DNA from 4 places in the Paenibacillus sp. WLX1005 genome. Region 4 is predicted to be linked to each of the others. Evidence: predicted binding sites of a transcription regulator. Region 4 holds the regulator's gene; each other region holds the start of a gene.
What was found. The regulator Rex, encoded in region 4, represses fermentation and respiration genes when NADH is low (regulators of the CRP and FNR family bind a similar motif). The targets are predictions, from matches to a motif close to TTGTGAAATATTTCACAA.

Region 1 (4,419 bases), 2.6 Mb from region 4:
GGAAGCGGGAATTGAGCCTTTTTGTACGTTATATCACTGGGATCTTCCACAGGCATTGCAGGATGTAGGTGGTTGGGAGAATCGACGCACTATCGATGCTTTTGTCAAATATGCCGAAGTGATCTTCCGTGAATTTTCCGGCAAAATCAAATTTTGGCTCACGTTCAATGAACCGTGGTGCATCGCTTTTCTGTCCAATCTGGAAGGCAAGCATGCGCCGGGGAATGAGGATCTGCAAATGGCGCTGAATGTTGGGCATCATGTTCTAGTAGCGCATGGACATACAGTGAAGCTATTCCGTGAACTGCAACTGGAAGGACAGATCGGAATCGCGCCGAATGTCGCGTGGGCGGTTCCTTACAGCAAGCGTCCGGAAGACCGCGCTGCTTGTGACCGTAATATTGAAGTGTATGCCGACTGGTTCCTTGATCCGATCTACAAAGGACAATATCCATCTTCTCTATATGAATGGTTCCAGCAAGCAGGCGCAACGCCGCCTATTCAAGATGGCGATCTGGAGATTATCGCGCAACCGATTGATCTGCTAGGTATCAATTATTATCATCCAACTGTTAATCGGTATAACGCATCCGCTGGTTCTTTGCAAAGTGAAGAAGTAGATATGGGGCTGTTCAAGACCGATATCGGTTGGCCGATTGATGCGACCGGTCTGTATGATGTCATTCACTATCTACAAAAATACGGCAACAACGATATCTATATTACCGAGAACGGCGCTTGTATTAATGAATGTCCGATAAATGGTAAAGTGAATGACGTGATTCGCGTCTACTATTTGCAACAGCATATTGCTCAGGTACACCGTCTGATCAACGACGGTATTCATCTGAAAGGATATATGGCATGGTCGCTCATGGATAATTTTGAATGGGCAGAAGGATATCGTATGCGTTTTGGGCTGGTGCATGTCGATTTCCGTACTCAGGTGCGTACACCGAAGGAAAGTTATTACTGGTATCAGAATGTGGTGCGTAATAACTGGATGGAAACGCGTTAATACGATCGATCTTTAAAATATAAATGGGACGAGCGAATCAAAGACCCTATTTTGTGGTAATAGGCAGTATAGCATACCGATGCGATCCAATATTGAATGCATGCAAGTGATCACCGGTACACATACTAGCAAAACAACTACGAAGAAAGGGGAGTGGATTCCATGGCTACCAACTCGAAAAGTCCCCGTAATAGAACATCAGCGCAAAATACGTATGGACTGAGCCGTATGCTCAGTATCGTGGCATGGATTGCCTGTGCTGCCGGTATCCTGCTGATTGTATTCAATCTTCAACCATTTAACGACAATAACTTGGGATTGATGATGGGAGTAGGCTGTTTGGCGGCTTTTGCGATCATTTATTCGCTTGGTAAATGGCTTGGATCGATGCAGGCTCGCAGCGATGAGGGCAAAGAAGGCATTAAAGATGATTAATAGTTATACGTTGTTAACAGATGTATAGTATGCAACAAACAACATGAATACGGCCCTTTTAAGATTTATTCTTAAAGGGGCTTTTTGTTGAAATAAAAATATGTTAATCTTGAAATAATGTGAAATCATTCACTTTTGGTTACTAATAAATTGACAGATTTGTTAACAAGCCAAAAAAAACTGAAATTTACACCTTCTATGGATACGCAAAAAGCACACTTAGTGTTACCATAGGAATGTGTGGTTTCAATATTATGAACGTCATGAGCGTTAAGTGAGAAAGGGGATCAAGATGAACAAAAAACCAGGTTCGCGCCTTATGTTATGGGTTCTTCTGGTTGTAACTGTTCTGTCGCTGGCCCTGACGGTGTGGGCGTTAGCTACTGGCTCCAGTAACTACGCTGTTCTCAATCCGAAAGGCCCTATTGCAGAAGGACAACGGGATATCATTATCATTTCTACGATTCTGACCGCGATTGTCATCGTACCAACTACCATACTGACATTTGTCATTGTATGGAGATATCGTGACAAGCCGGGCAGAAAGGCGAAATACGATCCGGATTTCAGCCATAGCACATTGCTTGAATCCATTTGGTGGGGCATTCCGATTGTCGTAATCGCCATTATTGGTATCGTAACGGTACGTTATACGTACGCGCTCGAACCTTCCGTGGCTATTCAGTCACAAAAGCAACCCGTAACCATCCAGGCAGTATCGATGGACTGGAAATGGGCGTTCTTCTATCCTGAAGAGGGAATCGCGTCTGTGAACACATTGACCATTCCTGAAGATACGCCAATCCGTTTTGAATTGACTTCCGATGCTCCGATGAACTCCTTCTGGATTCCGCAGCTGGGTGGTCAGATTTATACAATGTCTGGTATGGCGATGACCTTGTATTTGCAGGCAGACCATACAGGCACGTATTTCGGTTCCGGTGCAAACTTTAGTGGTGAGCACTTTGGCGACATGAGATTTGACGTAAATGCAGTGAGCGATGCGGACTATCAGGCATGGGTGAACAAAGTGAAAACTGAGTCTCAGCCAATGACTATGGATACGTACCAATCGCTGTCGACTCCAGGTACAGCTGAAAAGCAATTCTTCTCGGCGTTCCCGGACAATTTGTTCCAACAACTGGTGGGCAAATATCTGCCAGGCGGTATTGCTGATACTGATCGTGCATCCCATACGACTCCTCAGACTCAAACCGGTGAAGGTGAGAGCAATGAAGGTCAAAGCGACATGGGTACAGACAGTGAATCCAATCAACAGCATGATGGATTGGGTACGGATTCCAAGTAATCCTCTGTCGGTTGAATGATGTTCTGGCATTGATACAATGCTGCATTATACTGTTGTCTGCCTGACACGGTATAGATAAAGACAGTGAAAGGAGCTCCACGATGCTCGAAAATATTAAACAGTTTGCATCCGAGTTTTTCGTCACCGGTGATCCGCTGATTTACGGTGCAGACGTATCCATTGCATTGGTATCGATTGCCATCGTTGCTGGATTGACCTATTTCAAAAAGTGGAAATGGCTCTGGCGTAACTGGTTGACTACCGTTGACCACAAAAAGATCGGTATCATGTATATCCTGGCTGCCATCATCATGATGTTCCGCGGTGGCGTTGATGCCCTGATGATGCGTACGCAGCTAGCGATTCCAAACTTTGAGTTTTTGCATCCTGAGCATTATAACCAAGTCTTCACTACGCACGGCGTAGTTATGATCTTATTTATGGCGATGCCGTTTATGTTCGGTTTGTTCAACGTTGTCGTTCCGCTACAGATTGGCGCGCGCGACGTTGCGTTCCCGTATTTGAACTCCCTGAGCTTCTGGCTGTTCTTCCTCGGTGCGATGCTGTTTAACCTTTCCTTCGTTATCGGCGGTTCGCCGGACGCAGGTTGGCTCAGTTATCCACCATTGTCGGAGATGCAGTTTAACCCGGGTCCGGGTCAGAACTTCTACATCTGGGGTATTCAGATCTCTGGTATTGGTTCCCTGGCAACAGGTATCAACTTCCTCGTTACCATCATCAAAATGCGTGCACCAGGCATGACAATGATGAAAATGCCAATGTTCACTTGGTCGGTATTCGCAACATGCGTAATCATCATCTTCGCATTCCCGATTCTGACTGTTACACTGGCACTGCTGTTCCTCGACCGGTTTGGGGGCGGCCACTTCTTCACCCTTGACGGTGGGGGTAACCCGATGATGTATATCAACTTGATATGGATGTGGGGTCACCCTGAGGTATATATCGTTATCTTGCCGGCGTTCGGTATCTTCTCCGAAGTCGTCAGCGTGTTCTCACGCAAAAAGCTGTTCGGTTACACTTCCATGGTCTTTGCGATGATGATCATCGCGTTTGTATCGTTCTTTACTTGGGCGCATCACTTCTTCACGATGGGTTCCGGTGCAGACGTCAACGCCTTCTTCGCTTTGTCCACGATGTTGATCGCAATCCCGACAGGGGTTAAAATATTCAACTGGTTGTTCACAATGTACCGCGGACGTATCCGCTTCGATCTGCCCATGCTTTGGACGGTCGCGTTTATCCCGGCATTTATCGTCGGTGGTATGACAGGGGTACTGCTCTCGGTTGCACCTGCTGACTTCCAGTATCACAACAGTTACTTCCTAATCGCCCACTTCCACCAAGTTCTGATCGGTGGCGTCGTGTTCGGTTACTTTGCCGGCATGTACTACTGGTGGCCAAAAATGTTCGGCTTCAAGCTGAACGAAACGCTGGGCAGATGGTCCTTCTGGTTCTGGAACATCGGTTTCTACGTATGTTTCATGCCGCAGTACCTGCTCGGTCTGATGGGTATGACTCGTCGTGTAAGTACATTTGATTGGGATACCGGCTGGGGCCCGCTGAACGTCGTATCGACGGTTGGTGCGTACCTGATGGGTATTGCCTTCATCTTGCAGGCTGTACAGATCGCTTA
Region 2 (4,419 bases), 460 kb from region 4:
CTAAAAAGTGTACTCGATGAGATTGGCGGTACGATTCGCGTGTATGGTACACCAGCAGAGGAAACGCGCGGGGCGAAGGTTCCGATGGCAGCAGCAGGCTGGTTTGATGACTGCGATTTTGCGATGATGGCGCATCCGTATTATGCGTATGAAGAATCGGGAATTTCGCTGGCGATGGATGCGCTACAATTTGAGTATTTTGGTAAATCGGCTCATGCGGCAGCTAGTCCACAGCATGGTATCAACGCATTGGATGCGGTATTGCAACTATTTAACGGCGTAAATGCAATGCGACAACAAACGCGTAGTGATACACGGATTCATGGCATTATTAATCATGGCGGTGTAGCTGCCAATGTCATTCCAGATTATGCGTCTGCACAATTTTATGTACGTTCAAGTAGTCGTGCGTATACAAATGAGCTGGTAGAACGTGTAAAAAACGTCGCTCACGGTGCGGCACTGCAAACCGGTTGCCGTGTGGAGATTTCTAATTACGAATATTCCTATGATGAGCTGATTACGAATCAGACACTATCGGCTACGTTTAACCGCAACCTGATTGCTAACGGTATTGCCCCAGACGAAATTCATTCTGGCAAAGATGCAGGTTCGCTTGATCTCGGTAATGTCTCCGTACGCTGTCCGGCAATTCATCCTTATATGAAAGTAACGGACGAAAAGCATGAACTGCATAGCATTGGTTTCCGTGATCGCGCGCAGGAACCGCAAGCGCTGGATGCTATGATTTTCACCGGAATTGTGTTGGCAGAAACGGCGTTTGACGTAATGACCGATAGTGAATTGCTACGAGAGATTCGCCGCGAATTTGAACAGCGTGTGCAGAAGCAAGCTGTACTCTAATATTGTTATCGATTTTATATTCCTGATGTGTATATGAATGGAGGTTATACGTTATGCCCACGTCATTTACAGTCGTTATTGTTATATTTGTTGTCGTTTTGATTATCATTAATGTATCCAAAAGCAAATCGCAGCAGCAAGGTCGTCTTGCAGCGCAGGATGAGCGATTTTTCCGTAAACATTCTCCCCCTCCTGCTCATCTAGTGCCGCCCGGTCATCCTTGCGAACCGTTAGCGCACAAGTTGTTGCAATCGTTACCGGATCATTATGACCATCAGCTGCGCCAGCGCATATTGACCGAGCATCCAGAATTGAGTCGGGATGAGTACGAATGGCGCTGGTTTGAGATGAAGCGTTATCTGCTGCTCTGTGCTCTGTTTCGTGAAGTACCGATGTTTAGCGATAAAGTGGATAGTGTATGGCATGAAATGTTGATGTTTACACGGGATTATCAGCAATTTTGTGAGCAATTTTATGGGTATATGCTGCATCATTCTCCGCATGGTGGCAAAGTATCGCTACCAGATCAACGAGCGCTATTTGATTGGGCATATGCGGAGCTATTCCCAATGGAGCGCGCCAATTCGTATTTGTGGGGAAGCCTCTTCCGGTTTCCGTTATCGAAGTCCACGATTAATGAATTACTGATGTTTCATCCGAATCAGCAGGGTCAATGGACGTACAATCGGGCGACATTTGAACATAGCCCGGAAGCCAAGCAGGCGATTTTGTATCTGAATCAGCGTTTTCAGGCGCATAATCAAGCAGTGCTACAAGGTAATAAACCGGGCGATCACCGGAATCGTACAGCCAACCCCAATAGCAGTTCTGATTCTAGTAGCTCGTACACATCCAGTTATTATAGCGATAACAATTATGGACTGGGTACGGCAGCAGCGGCATGTGTATACTATTCAGCTTTGCCACCTGCGGATTTCTGTTCATCTATCAATTCCCATTTGCCAACAGACGTGCAACAGCAACATTCCCAAGCGACCTCGCACTCCAGTTCAGCATGCGGAACGGGTTCTTCCGGTTCAGACTATAATTCGGGTCACTCCGGCGGACATCATTCGAATCACTCGGATCATTCCGGTAGTTCGTGCAGCAGTAGCTCGTGTAGTAGTAGCTCATGCAGCAGCGGAAGTTCGTGCAGCTCGTGTAGTAGCAGTTCGTGATTGGAATTTTTATTTTGGTGTGGAGCGCAATAGAGCATTCAATTATTATAAGTAAAAGGAAGGTGGCATCATTCGCTACCTTCCTTTTTGTCGTCTTGAGATATTTCCCAATACTATAGTAAGTATACATGCACCTGCTTAAAAGTTAATCTACTTTAGAAGGTCCCTTTTCTACACAATATAAGCTCATCCTATCTAATAAAGTGCTACTTCCCAATTCTCAAATTCTGGCTCCACTTTGTATTGTTCATCAATATAACTACGAATGAACTGCGCTGCTCTCATTTCTGCATGCTTTGCATTACAAACTACGCCATTCTCATCCATCTCGATGACATTAGCAAAAATCGCATATACTTGCTCCAAAGCACTCGGTTCTTCAAATATACATGAGTAATCCATACCGTTAAGTAATGGTAATCCAACTGTCCCATTTGCAATCCAGAACGAAAACGTTCGAAGGGCACCGCTGAAGGAATGGCTTATTTTTTGCATTGAGATTCTCCTTTATCTTTCAGTTCAAAACTTGACTCCTATGATATTAGTATACTTCTATTCAATCAGTCACACAAAAACAGTAACTCTGTCGTTAAATACAGCTATCCAGAATTACTCCTCTAAATGCAATAGCTCCAAAGAGTTATTGTGCATTTTTTCACTAAATTGACTTAAATCTTTGTTATTTGTTTGAAAATTGTATTAAATATCACATCGCTAATAAAAAAATTGGTACGCTAGGCTCCATTAAGACTCTCATTATAGAGTAGTTAAAAGAAGGGATATCACATATGATCATCGACACAGTATTATGGAGCCGATTGGTAACCGGGCTGACCTTATCTTTTCATGTTATCTTCGCAACGATTGGCGTTGCCATTCCACTTATGATCTCAATCGCAGAATTAGTCGGTATTCGCAAAAAAGACAAGCATTATACGTTAATGGCAAAGCGTTGGACTAGAGGATTTATCATTTCCGTTGCCGTAGGTGTGGTCACAGGAACTGCCATTTCGTTGCAATTGGCATTGGTTTGGCCTAACTTTATGCAGCTTGCTGGGAATGTGATTGCGCTCCCGCTATTCATGGAAGTATTTGCTTTTTTCTTTGAAGCTATTTTTCTAGGCATCTATCTGTATACGTGGGAGCGATTCCGCAATCCGTATCTTCACTGGCTATTAACGATCCCGATTGTTCTGGGCGCAGCCATGTCTGCTGTTTTTATTACTACGGTCAACGGTTTTATGAATCAACCGGACGGATTCGTACTGGAGAATGGACAATTTACGGCAATCTATCCGCTGCAAGCGATGTTTAATGAAGCAACACCATCCAAAGTATTTCACGTACTCACATCCGCTTATATGACTGGTGCCGCCCTGCTAGCAGCCATCGCCGCATTTTCCATTCTCAAAAAAGGGGCTTCTGTATACAGCCAAAAAGCGCTCAAGTTAATGATGAGCGTGCTGCTGCTTTTCAGCTTTTTGACTGCATTTGCAGGCGATGTTTCCGCCAAGTTTCTCGCAGAGCATCAGCCGGAAAAGCTAGCTGCTGCCGAATGGCATTTTGAGACTGAAAAAGGTGCCGATCTGATCTTTCTCGGCTGGTTGAATGCGGAACGCGAAGTGATTGGTGCGCTACATCTACCAAAAGCACTCAGCTTTTTGGCATTTAGCGATTTTAATGCCGAAGTTACAGGGTTGAACGAATTTCCTGCCGATGAGCAACCGCCGCTACTGGTGCATTATTTGTTCGATTTTATGGTTAGCATCGGCTTTGCGTTACTGGCTGTGTCTGTGCTGTTCTTTGTACTCCTATTCTGGAAAAAGCGTAACGAGCATCATCGCTGGATGCTGCGCACGATTGTGTTCGGTGCACCGCTTGCTTTTCTCGCGGTAGAGCTAGGCTGGTTTTATGCTGAAGTCGGACGACAGCCATGGATCATTCGTGGTTATATGCGTGTGGACGAAGCAGCCACCACTTCACCAAGTATTATGCCGCTCTTTTTCGTCTTTTTATTGCTATACATTATTCTCGGCACATTGTGCATTGTCGTGCTGCGTCGACTGTTCCGTAACAATCCCGCAGAAGCCGAGCTAGAAAAGGCGGCACATGCAGAGGCAACGTTGTCCAAGGAAGCAGGTGATCTGACATCATGAGTTATGAAATGGTCGGCATTTCGGTATTGTGGATTTTTCTGTACGGATATTTGATAATTGCATCTATTGATTTTGGCGCAGGATTTTTTGCCTTTTATGCGCGGGCAACGGGTAAAGATCATCTGATCAATCGCCTCATTTCTCGCTATCTGTCGCCTGTCTGGGAGATTACGAATGTATTCTTTGTATTTTTCTTTATCGGGCTGATTGGCTTTTTCCCA
Region 3 (4,419 bases), 1.1 Mb from region 4:
GACGAAGCGCGATTCTTTTTCATCTTGATATTGAACCGGGTTGATCATACCGAGATAGTAGTTGATCGCTGGACGGCATTTCGAGCAGCCTTCAGGATGCTTCCACTCCATCACGTTCATCACTTCTTTGATCGTTTTCAGACCTTTGTCGCGAATAGCAGCAACTACATCGTCACGGCTGTGGGTTGTACAAGCGCACATTCCTTGGCTCGAAGCGACAGCTGCGCCGTCACCGAGGACGAATTGCAGAATTTGTTCCACAACCGGTTTACAACCGCCACACGAGCGGGTTGCACCTGTGCAAGCTTTGATCTCGTCCACGCTGGTCAGCCCTTTGTCCTGAATCGCGCTAACGATATCCAGCTTGGTGACACCGTTACAACCGCAGACGATTTCGTCATCCGACATCGTTTCAACCGAAGCTTTTTTCTTGCCATGACTGCAACCGCCGGTGCCCATCAGCTCAGCATACAGCTCGTCAGTCATCGGTGCGCCATCGCGGATCAATTTTTGCAATTGTGCCGAATCGTTAATATCGCCAAACAGGACGGCACCGACGATCATATTGTCTTGCAAAATGATCTTTTTATATGTTTTCTTCCAATCATCACGCGCGGTGATGACGGATTGTTGTTCATTTTCGATAAAGACGCCAGCCGAGAATACATCGACGCCGGAGATTTTCAATTTGGTGGATACGGTCGAACCTTCATATGGAGTCGCTGGATTGCCGCAAATGTGTTTGGCAAGTACCATACCTTGTTCAAATAGTGGAGCAACCAAGCCGTAGCAGCTACCACGATGCTGTACGCATTCGCCGACAGCATATACGTTGTCCATCGATGTTTGCAAATAGTCGTTAACCAGAATGCCGCGTTCTGTTTCAATTCCACTATTACGTGCCACTGCTATATTCGGACGGATACCGGCTGCCATCACGACAAAGTCAGCTTCCAGTACGGTTCCATCTTTGAACAATAGGCTTTCTACGCGTTCGCCGCCTTGCAGTTCAGCCGTTTGTGCACCCATCATGAATTTGATGCCTTGCGATTCCAGTTCTTTTTTCAGCATAGCGGCAGCGACGTAATCCAGTTGACGTTCCATCAGATCGTTCATCAGATGCACAACCGTGACGTCCATGCCGAGACTAACCAGACCTTTGGCGGCTTCCAGACCGAGCAATCCGCCGCCGATAACGGCTGCGCGCGGATAATGAGCTGCTGCTTCCATCATCTGATGACAATCTGCAATATCGCGGAAACCGACAACACCTTGCTTGTCATGACCCGGAATCGGTAGAATGAGCGAGCTGGAGCCAGTAGCGATAATCACTTTGTCGTAAGGAACCGCTGTGCCGTTATCTGTCATGATCAGGCGATTGTCATTGTCAATCGATGTGACTGTGACACCAGTATGCAGCGTGATGCCATTCTCCTCATACCATTCGCGGCTGTTCAGCACGATATCATCAATCGTCTGACTGCCTTCCAGTACGTAGGACAGCATGATCCGGTTATAGTTCGGATGTGGTTCGCTACCGATGACGGTGATATCATAATTGCCGCCTAATTTGATAATCTGCTCCAGTGTTGCTACGCCTGCCATTCCGTTTCCAATCAGTACAAGTCGTTCGCGTGTTGTGGTCATTGCGTTTCCCTCCGTTTATTTCTGTTGTTGTCGCTTCGGCAATGATATGCCTATCTATAGGGTGATGTATCATAAATATGTTACATATTTCACAATCTTTAATATCTAAAATTAAATGCTTTTGATGTACTCAGTATACCGCTGGTAAAATAGGCATGATGTGATCTAGATCACCTTATTTTTTGTAAGAAGCCTACCTGCTGCGTATAGTTAGCTTGCAAAAATTCAGCTAACAAGAAACATACGAAATAATCGAATCTTTGCTATCTTCATCCAAATGTGAATAACATTTGACTATATATAATTTTAAATTCCGAACCTATCTATGTATTTTTTATGTATTCAAAATAAAAGTACACACCATGCGATCCACATCCTATTCAGATGACGTCAATCGCATGGTGTGTACTCTCATGCAAACGTTACACGGTATCTACCGATCTGCATGGAGACGGATGGTCAGTAACTTTGCTCTGTTCAGCGTTACCAGCAACCATATCCGGCAATTGCTCCAGCATATGTTCATCCAGCACGATAATGCCATGACGGCGAAATAGTGCAGCCGTTAGACCCGAGCCAGGCAATTTGCTGCCGCTGAAGGTGCCATCGTATACCATCCGACTGCCGCAGGATGGGCTGTTCGCTTTTAACACTGCTATTGTAATACCAGCCTGCTGCGCTTGTTCCAGTGCAAGCTGTGCACCGTGTTGAAAAGCAGCCGTCACATCTTCACCGGATACCGTCAGCACTTTTGCCTGTCCTTCCCATACATCCTCTGATGTACCACCCACAATCTCCGCCGGTTCGCGTGGTGTACTCAGACCGCCCAGCACTTCCGGGCAAAAAGCGACGGCTGTGCCTGCTGAGATCATTTCATCCAGCGGCTGTACCAGATTGCTGCGTCCGTCGTACCGGCAAGCGGCACCAGTCAGACATGCACTGATTCCGATCATGTCCATCCCTCCTCAAATCTCATCGCCCAATTCATTCCGGCTACCGTTCCTCTCCATCTCCGGTTCTTCCCATTGCTGCTCCAATCGCTCTTCGTCAGCAATGCCCTGAATATCCTCGGAGCTGATGCTAATATAACGATACCCTTCCTCCTGCTGACGCTTGAGCGCTTCTTCTTTTACGAAGCGCGGGCTGCCTTCTCCTGCATCTTCGTCATATACTAGCACAATGCCGTCTGTTTTGCGGAACAGCAGTTCATCACGCGCTTTGAATTGCCAGATGCCCTGATACGGCTGGTTGCTGACGATGCCGTGGAAATCAATGCCTTTCAAAATCTGATTGTAATAGTCCTTCTTGTCATCGCTCCAACGTTCCTCTGGATTAGCAAATGCGGACAATATCGACACCCGCAGCTGCGGATACTCTTGCTTCAATTCAATTGCCGTCTCGCATGCCCACAGATCGACGCCGTACTGTCCGGGCGTAATCACCCATTCCAAGCCTTCTTCCAGCAGCGGAATTAGCTTACTGCGGATCGCCTGACGGATATAGTGGATGCCTTCATGCTTTTGACTGAAAATGCTCAGTTCATGCGCACGGTAGCCGGTGACGAGTAGATTCTTCATGCTGTTCTGCCTCCGCTTCCGTTTCCATTGTTCTATGATGTCCCTATACATGATTCTGTTATTCATCATATCATGTTACCGGACGAAAAGTGAAAAGCCTGCTCCATTGAAGGCAGCAGGCTACAATTATGAACAAGCGATTGATGTTCTGGATATTTCACGTAGACGCGTAAGTCACATAGAGGTATAGAACGACTCATTTCAATCATTATTACTACATATCACACACGAACAATCCATTGATTTTATACGCGAGCATACGAGTATGCAAGTCTCTTATGATATCGGAGTCAGTTTACCACCGTCCTGCAAGGTTACCGTTTTGCCGTTCAGCCAGCTGTTGGCACTGTTGTCGGCGTCGTAGTAGATCGTATGACCGTTGTCGTTGATATTTGCCAGCGTTGTGTCGCTGTCAGTCAGAGCAGTCACGTAGGAATTGGCAGTTACGTTCCAGCTGCTCGTTGCATCCAGCTTCAAGGTTGCCGATTTCAGCTTCTGATCGCTGTTCAGTGCGCCTGACCAAGTGCTACCAGTAGCCAGTTTGAGCGTAATCGTGCTCAGGCTATCACCGATAACATTGCCGGACAGCTCTTGATTATTCGCATTTAACGTCACAATCGCACCATTGGAACCGGTGGTGCCCCATTTGTCAGCTTGAGCCTGCAACAGCGTGCCGGAAGCTCCCGTTACATCGGCATTGGTCAGGTTAATGACTGCATCCGTATTCGTAGAATAGAAGATCGGTCCAGCAGTTGCATTGAGCGAGCCGCCAGTCATTGTAAATGTACCTGTGCCATCTTCAGCATCGCCGGAATAGCTTTGATAGATCATGACACCGCGTGTACCTGCACCAGTCAGGGATGTATTTTTCACCGTAGCGGAGTTGCGACCTTCGATAACGACAGCTTCGGAGCCAGTTGCTTTGATCGTCGCACCGGATACGGTAATCTTACCAGTAGAATAGATGCCTGGTGAGCCTTCGCCGGATGTGTTCATTGTGCCGCCAGTTACATTCACTGTACCTTCACCACGATCGGTAGCAATTGCGGCAGCGTGTTCGCCAGCTGTCGTGATCTTCACATTCGTCGCGTTGACTGTACCAGTCATCGTTGCATCCAGACCGCGCGAGGAATCTTGACTCGTTTGGATGGTGGAATCGGAGATGTTCAGTACCGAGCCTTCGCCAGTGGAGAAG
Region 4 (4,419 bases):
TGCAGCACGTCTTTGGCACATGCAGAATAGACCGTATGAGAAATAAAATCGGTGAACGGCAGGAAATGCGGCTGATCGATATTGAGCGACGTAATATCTGCCTTCATACCGACTTTGAACGTACCAGTATTGTTTAGGAATACCGATTTGGCACCGTATTCTGTACCCATGAGCAATGCTTCCGATGCAGGTACAGCGGTTGGATCGCCAGATACACCTTTGTGAATGAGCGCTGCTAGACGCATTTCCTCAAACATATCAAGGTTATTGTTGCTGGCTGGGCCGTCTGTACCGAGAGATACGATGACACCGGCTTTTAACAGATCCGGCACGCGTGCTACACCGCTGGCAAGCTTCAGGTTGCTACCCGGATTGTGGGAAATAGTAACGTTATGAGCTGCCAGTGTAGCAATCTCTTCGTCATTCAGATGCACGGCATGTGCCAGCAATGTGGGACGGGTGAACATACCCAATTTCTCCAGATGGGCAACCGGACGCAGACCGTAATCACGAACGTTTTGCTCTACTTCGGCAATCGTTTCGGACATATGGGTATGCAGCGGCACATCCAGATCGTGTGCAGCTTGCACGAATTGCTCGATATAAGCAGGCGGACAGGTGTAAGGCGCATGCGGAGACATCATCGTTGTGATGCGTCCGTCTGCTTTGCCATGCCAGTCGCGTACGAATTGAATCGATTGGTTCAGCTTTTGCTTTTGTTCTTCTTCTGAACACAGACCGATAACGCCTCTCATCAGTACGGCTCTCATGCCGGATTGCTCTACGACTTCTGCGACACGCTCAGAACGATCGTACATATCGAGGAATGTGGTAGTGCCGCCTTTGAGCATTTCCAGTACCGACAGCGCGGTTCCAGTGTAGACATCATCGCTCGTAAATTTGGCTTCCATCGGCCACATTTTCTCCTGCAACCATACTTGCAGCGCCAGATCGTCGCCGAAGCCGCGCAGCAGCGACATCGCCGCATGACCGTGACTGTTCACTAGACCCGGGATGAAGAATTGGTGGCGTCCGTCCACAACAGCAACGTCATCGCCTACCTGTGGCTCCTCTTCGCCAATATACGTAATCAGGTCATCCTCAACGACCATATAACCGTGCAGTACTGGCTTCTCGGCGTTAGGTACGGCGAAAATACCATTTTTGATGATCCATTTACTCGGAGAGTTGTTCATTAATTTCTAATTCCTTTCCATCTTCAAGGTAATAAGCCAGACTGAGCAGATCGGTCGTAAAATCAGCTGTATGCACACGCACATGCGGTGGTGTTCTCAAAATAATCGGTGCAAAATTCAGAATCGCCTCGATGCCCGCTTCAATCAACTGATCCGCGACACGCTGCGCTTCCGTATTCGGCACAGTGATAATGCCGACGCGGATATTTTGTTCTTTTACCGCATGCGACAATTCGCTAATCGGTTGTACGGTCAATGTATTGATCTTGCTGCCGACCTTCGGCTCGTACGAATCGAATACAGCGATAATCTTCATCGTTTCTTGTAAGTACGCATTATAGTTGGACAGAGCATGTCCCAGATTACCGGCACCGATCAGTGCCACATTGATCTGCTGATCCAGCTTCAGAATATGACGAATCTTCTCGATTAGATACGATACATCATAGCCAATGCCTTTGCGTCCAAAGTCGCCGAAATAGGCGAGATCCTTGCGGATTTGTGCCGGATTCAGATCCAGCTTTTGCCCCAGCTCCTGCGAGGAAACAGTAGGCACCTCGCGGGTATGCAGCTCATTCAGATATCTCAGATAGACAGGTAATCTTCGCACGACAGCTTCAGATATTTTTTCGGATTTCATGCTTGCTCCCCCTCTTGATTTGCAGCTTCCGTTTCAAGCGGTCGTTGTTCCAGCCATTCGGCGATACGGGGAATCATCTGGTGGGTCGGCATATGTTCCATTTTGGGACCCGGCAGGGAATACAAGAAATGTCTGCCGTAATATGCCTCTATCACCCGCGTATCATAAATGAGTACGATTCCTCGGTCGTTTGCCGTTCGGACGAGACGTCCAAAGCCCTGCTTGAACCGGATCACTGCCTGCGGCACGGATAATTTCATAAATGGGTTTTTCTTTTCTTTTTTCAAACGTTCACTTTTGGCTTCTACGAGCGGATGATTTGGCGGCTGGAATGGCAACCGCACAATCGCCAAGCAGGTCAGCGCCTCGCCTGGAATATCGACGCCTTCCCAGAAGCTGCTTGTTCCGAGCAATACGGAAGCCGGATGCTCCTGAAAACGACGCGTCAACTTGGTGCGGCTGCCGCCATCCACGCCCTGACCGAATACGGCAATCTCACTTGTAGATAAATTCTCTTTCAATGGCTCATACACCTGCTTGAGCATCCGATAGGAGGTAAATAATACCAGCATACGTCCTCTTGTCGCTTTGGCAGCATCTGCCAACGAATCGGCGAGCATGGACACAAAGTTCTGATCGCCCACATTGCCTTTTAGACTTGGAAAATCGCGCGGAATCAATACAAGCGATTGCTCGCGATAATTGAATGGCGATTCTAGCATGACCGTATTGAGCTTGTTCTGCTGCTCCGCTTCCTTGAGTCCCAGCTGTTCGATCATATACTGGAATGTTTTGTCGATGGAGAGTGTTGCAGACGTTAGAATGATACTTTTCTTTTTATCGAAAAAGTGCTCTTTGAGCTGCTGACTTACATCAACCGGAACAGCATACATTTGCAGCGACTTGCTACGGTAATTGCCATTGGCTTCGTACCAGTACACCGTCTCTACGCTGTCCAGCTTAACAAAATGACGCAAATCATCGCGTACCGCACCCAGATCTTTGAACAGTCCGGTCACGTCGGTAACCAATCCTTCGTTAGCCAAGATATCATCGGACTCTTTGATTTTGCCCATCATTTGTTCGCCCTGACGGATGATCTGACTGAGCGCAATATGAATGCGATTTTCCAGTTCCGATATCTTTTCCCACTCTTCGGGCTTGTTTTGCGGTAACAGACGCAGGGTAAATTGACTCGCTTCACCCGGTGCGGCATCGCTGCGCTGTGGCAGAAGGGCAAACAGCAACTCGCTCAGTTTATCCCAATCTTCTTTGACATCCGTCAATTCAGGATACAGATTGTCGATCGCAATCGCCCATTCCATGCCGCGTTCACTGCCGGATGATCCTAGCTGTTGGCGCAGTACGGCAAGCTGACCATTTTTGCTATCCTTGAACAGGCGCAGCAACGGTTGCACCAATGTGAAATATTTCATGTGCATGCCCAGATGCTTCCCTGCCACATCTTCCAGATGATGCGCCTCGTCGATGACCAGTCGTTCATACGAAGGCAGCAACTGATGCCCTGCCTTGATGTCGGTAAACAGCTTGGAGTGATTCGTGATCACTACATCTGCGGCTCCCGCTTCATGCTTGGCACGGTGATAGTAGCATTGCTTAAACCACGGACAGGCGCGTCCCAGACAAGAGTCGGTATCGCTTGCGACCGTTTCCCAGAATTCACCGCCGCGGTTGCCCATATTCAATTCCTCATCATCTCCGGTTTCAGTTGCTGTCAGCCAGACGATCATCTGAGCTGCAATCAACACATCTTCCTTCGGACTCTGGAATTCTTTTGTATTTATTTTATGCTCAAATTTGCGCAGACACAAATAATGCTGTCGTCCCTTGAACACGGCAGCACGAAAAGCAAACGGAATCACCTGCGTCAACAGCGGAACATCGCGCTCGCGCAGCTGCTCCTGTAGATTGATCGTATGCGTGCTGACCATGACGCGCTCACTATTCTTGACACTATGATAAATGGAAGGCAGCAAATAACCGAGCGATTTGCCCGTTCCCGTACCTGCCTCGATCAGTAGATGCTTGTCATCTGACAGCGCCTTGATCACCTCGTCAAACATATGATTCTGCGGTTGCCGTTCCTCATAATCCGGTAATAGCTTGCGCAGATTATCTTTGACCTGCTCCAAAAATTGTTCAAAGGACGTATCTGCCAGCGGCATATTGCCGCGCTCATCCTCGGCGGACGGAATATCGATCCAGTCGCCTACTTTGAGTGCCAGCTGACGATAAAAGCGATGACTGTCCAAATCCTGTACCGGCTGTGCTTCACGCTGCATACGTACACCGTCAAAATACCAACCCAGATCGCTATCCTGATTGTCGAACAGCTCGGACAACCGCTGTACCGTAATGAGCGGCAGCTCATCCAGCTCCTCTATACATTTTAAGAAAACGTAAGCCGTTGCCAGCGCATCGCTATCCGCCTGATGCGGACGATCATGCTGAAAGCCAAGTGAACTGCTAACCATACTGAGCTGGTAACTAGGCAGATTCGGAAAGAAAATCCGCAGAAAATCCATCGTATCCAGCACACGACCCGTAAATGGCAAGTATCCG

Region 1: the regulator Rex is predicted to act here: its motif matches at 1,571-1,588, upstream of qoxA (cytochrome aa3 quinol oxidase subunit II).
Region 2: the regulator Rex is predicted to act here: its motif matches at 2,686-2,703, upstream of ACE3MZ_RS12680 (cytochrome ubiquinol oxidase subunit I).
Region 3: the regulator Rex is predicted to act here: its motif matches at 1,725-1,742, upstream of nirB (nitrite reductase large subunit NirB).

Annotation. Positions count from the first base shown of each region.
Region 1 covers NZ_CP176756.1:860,623-865,041, forward strand. Annotated here, with positions in the region: gene ACE3MZ_RS03715 (GH1 family beta-glucosidase) at 1-1,018, shown strand, start outside; gene ACE3MZ_RS03720 (hypothetical protein) at 1,181-1,453, shown strand; gene qoxA (cytochrome aa3 quinol oxidase subunit II) at 1,746-2,762, shown strand; gene ACE3MZ_RS03730 (cbb3-type cytochrome c oxidase subunit I) at 2,864-4,419, shown strand, end outside.
Region 2 covers NZ_CP176756.1:2,976,691-2,981,109, forward strand. Annotated here, with positions in the region: gene ACE3MZ_RS12665 (M20 family metallopeptidase) at 1-864, shown strand, start outside; gene ACE3MZ_RS12670 (hypothetical protein) at 918-2,042, shown strand; gene ACE3MZ_RS12675 (hypothetical protein) at 2,238-2,537, opposite strand; gene ACE3MZ_RS12680 (cytochrome ubiquinol oxidase subunit I) at 2,831-4,198, shown strand; gene ACE3MZ_RS12685 (cytochrome d ubiquinol oxidase subunit II) at 4,195-4,419, shown strand, end outside.
Region 3 covers NZ_CP176756.1:4,499,739-4,504,157, forward strand. Annotated here, with positions in the region: gene nirB (nitrite reductase large subunit NirB) at 1-1,647, opposite strand, end outside; gene ACE3MZ_RS19255 (DUF523 domain-containing protein) at 2,070-2,600, opposite strand; gene ACE3MZ_RS19260 (DUF1273 domain-containing protein) at 2,613-3,224, opposite strand; gene ACE3MZ_RS19265 (stalk domain-containing protein) at 3,501-4,419, opposite strand, start outside.
Region 4 covers NZ_CP176756.1:3,435,674-3,440,092, forward strand. Annotated here, with positions in the region: gene ACE3MZ_RS14610 (amidohydrolase) at 1-1,196, opposite strand, end outside; gene ACE3MZ_RS14615 (redox-sensing transcriptional repressor Rex) at 1,177-1,836, opposite strand; gene dinG (ATP-dependent DNA helicase DinG) at 1,833-4,419, opposite strand, start outside.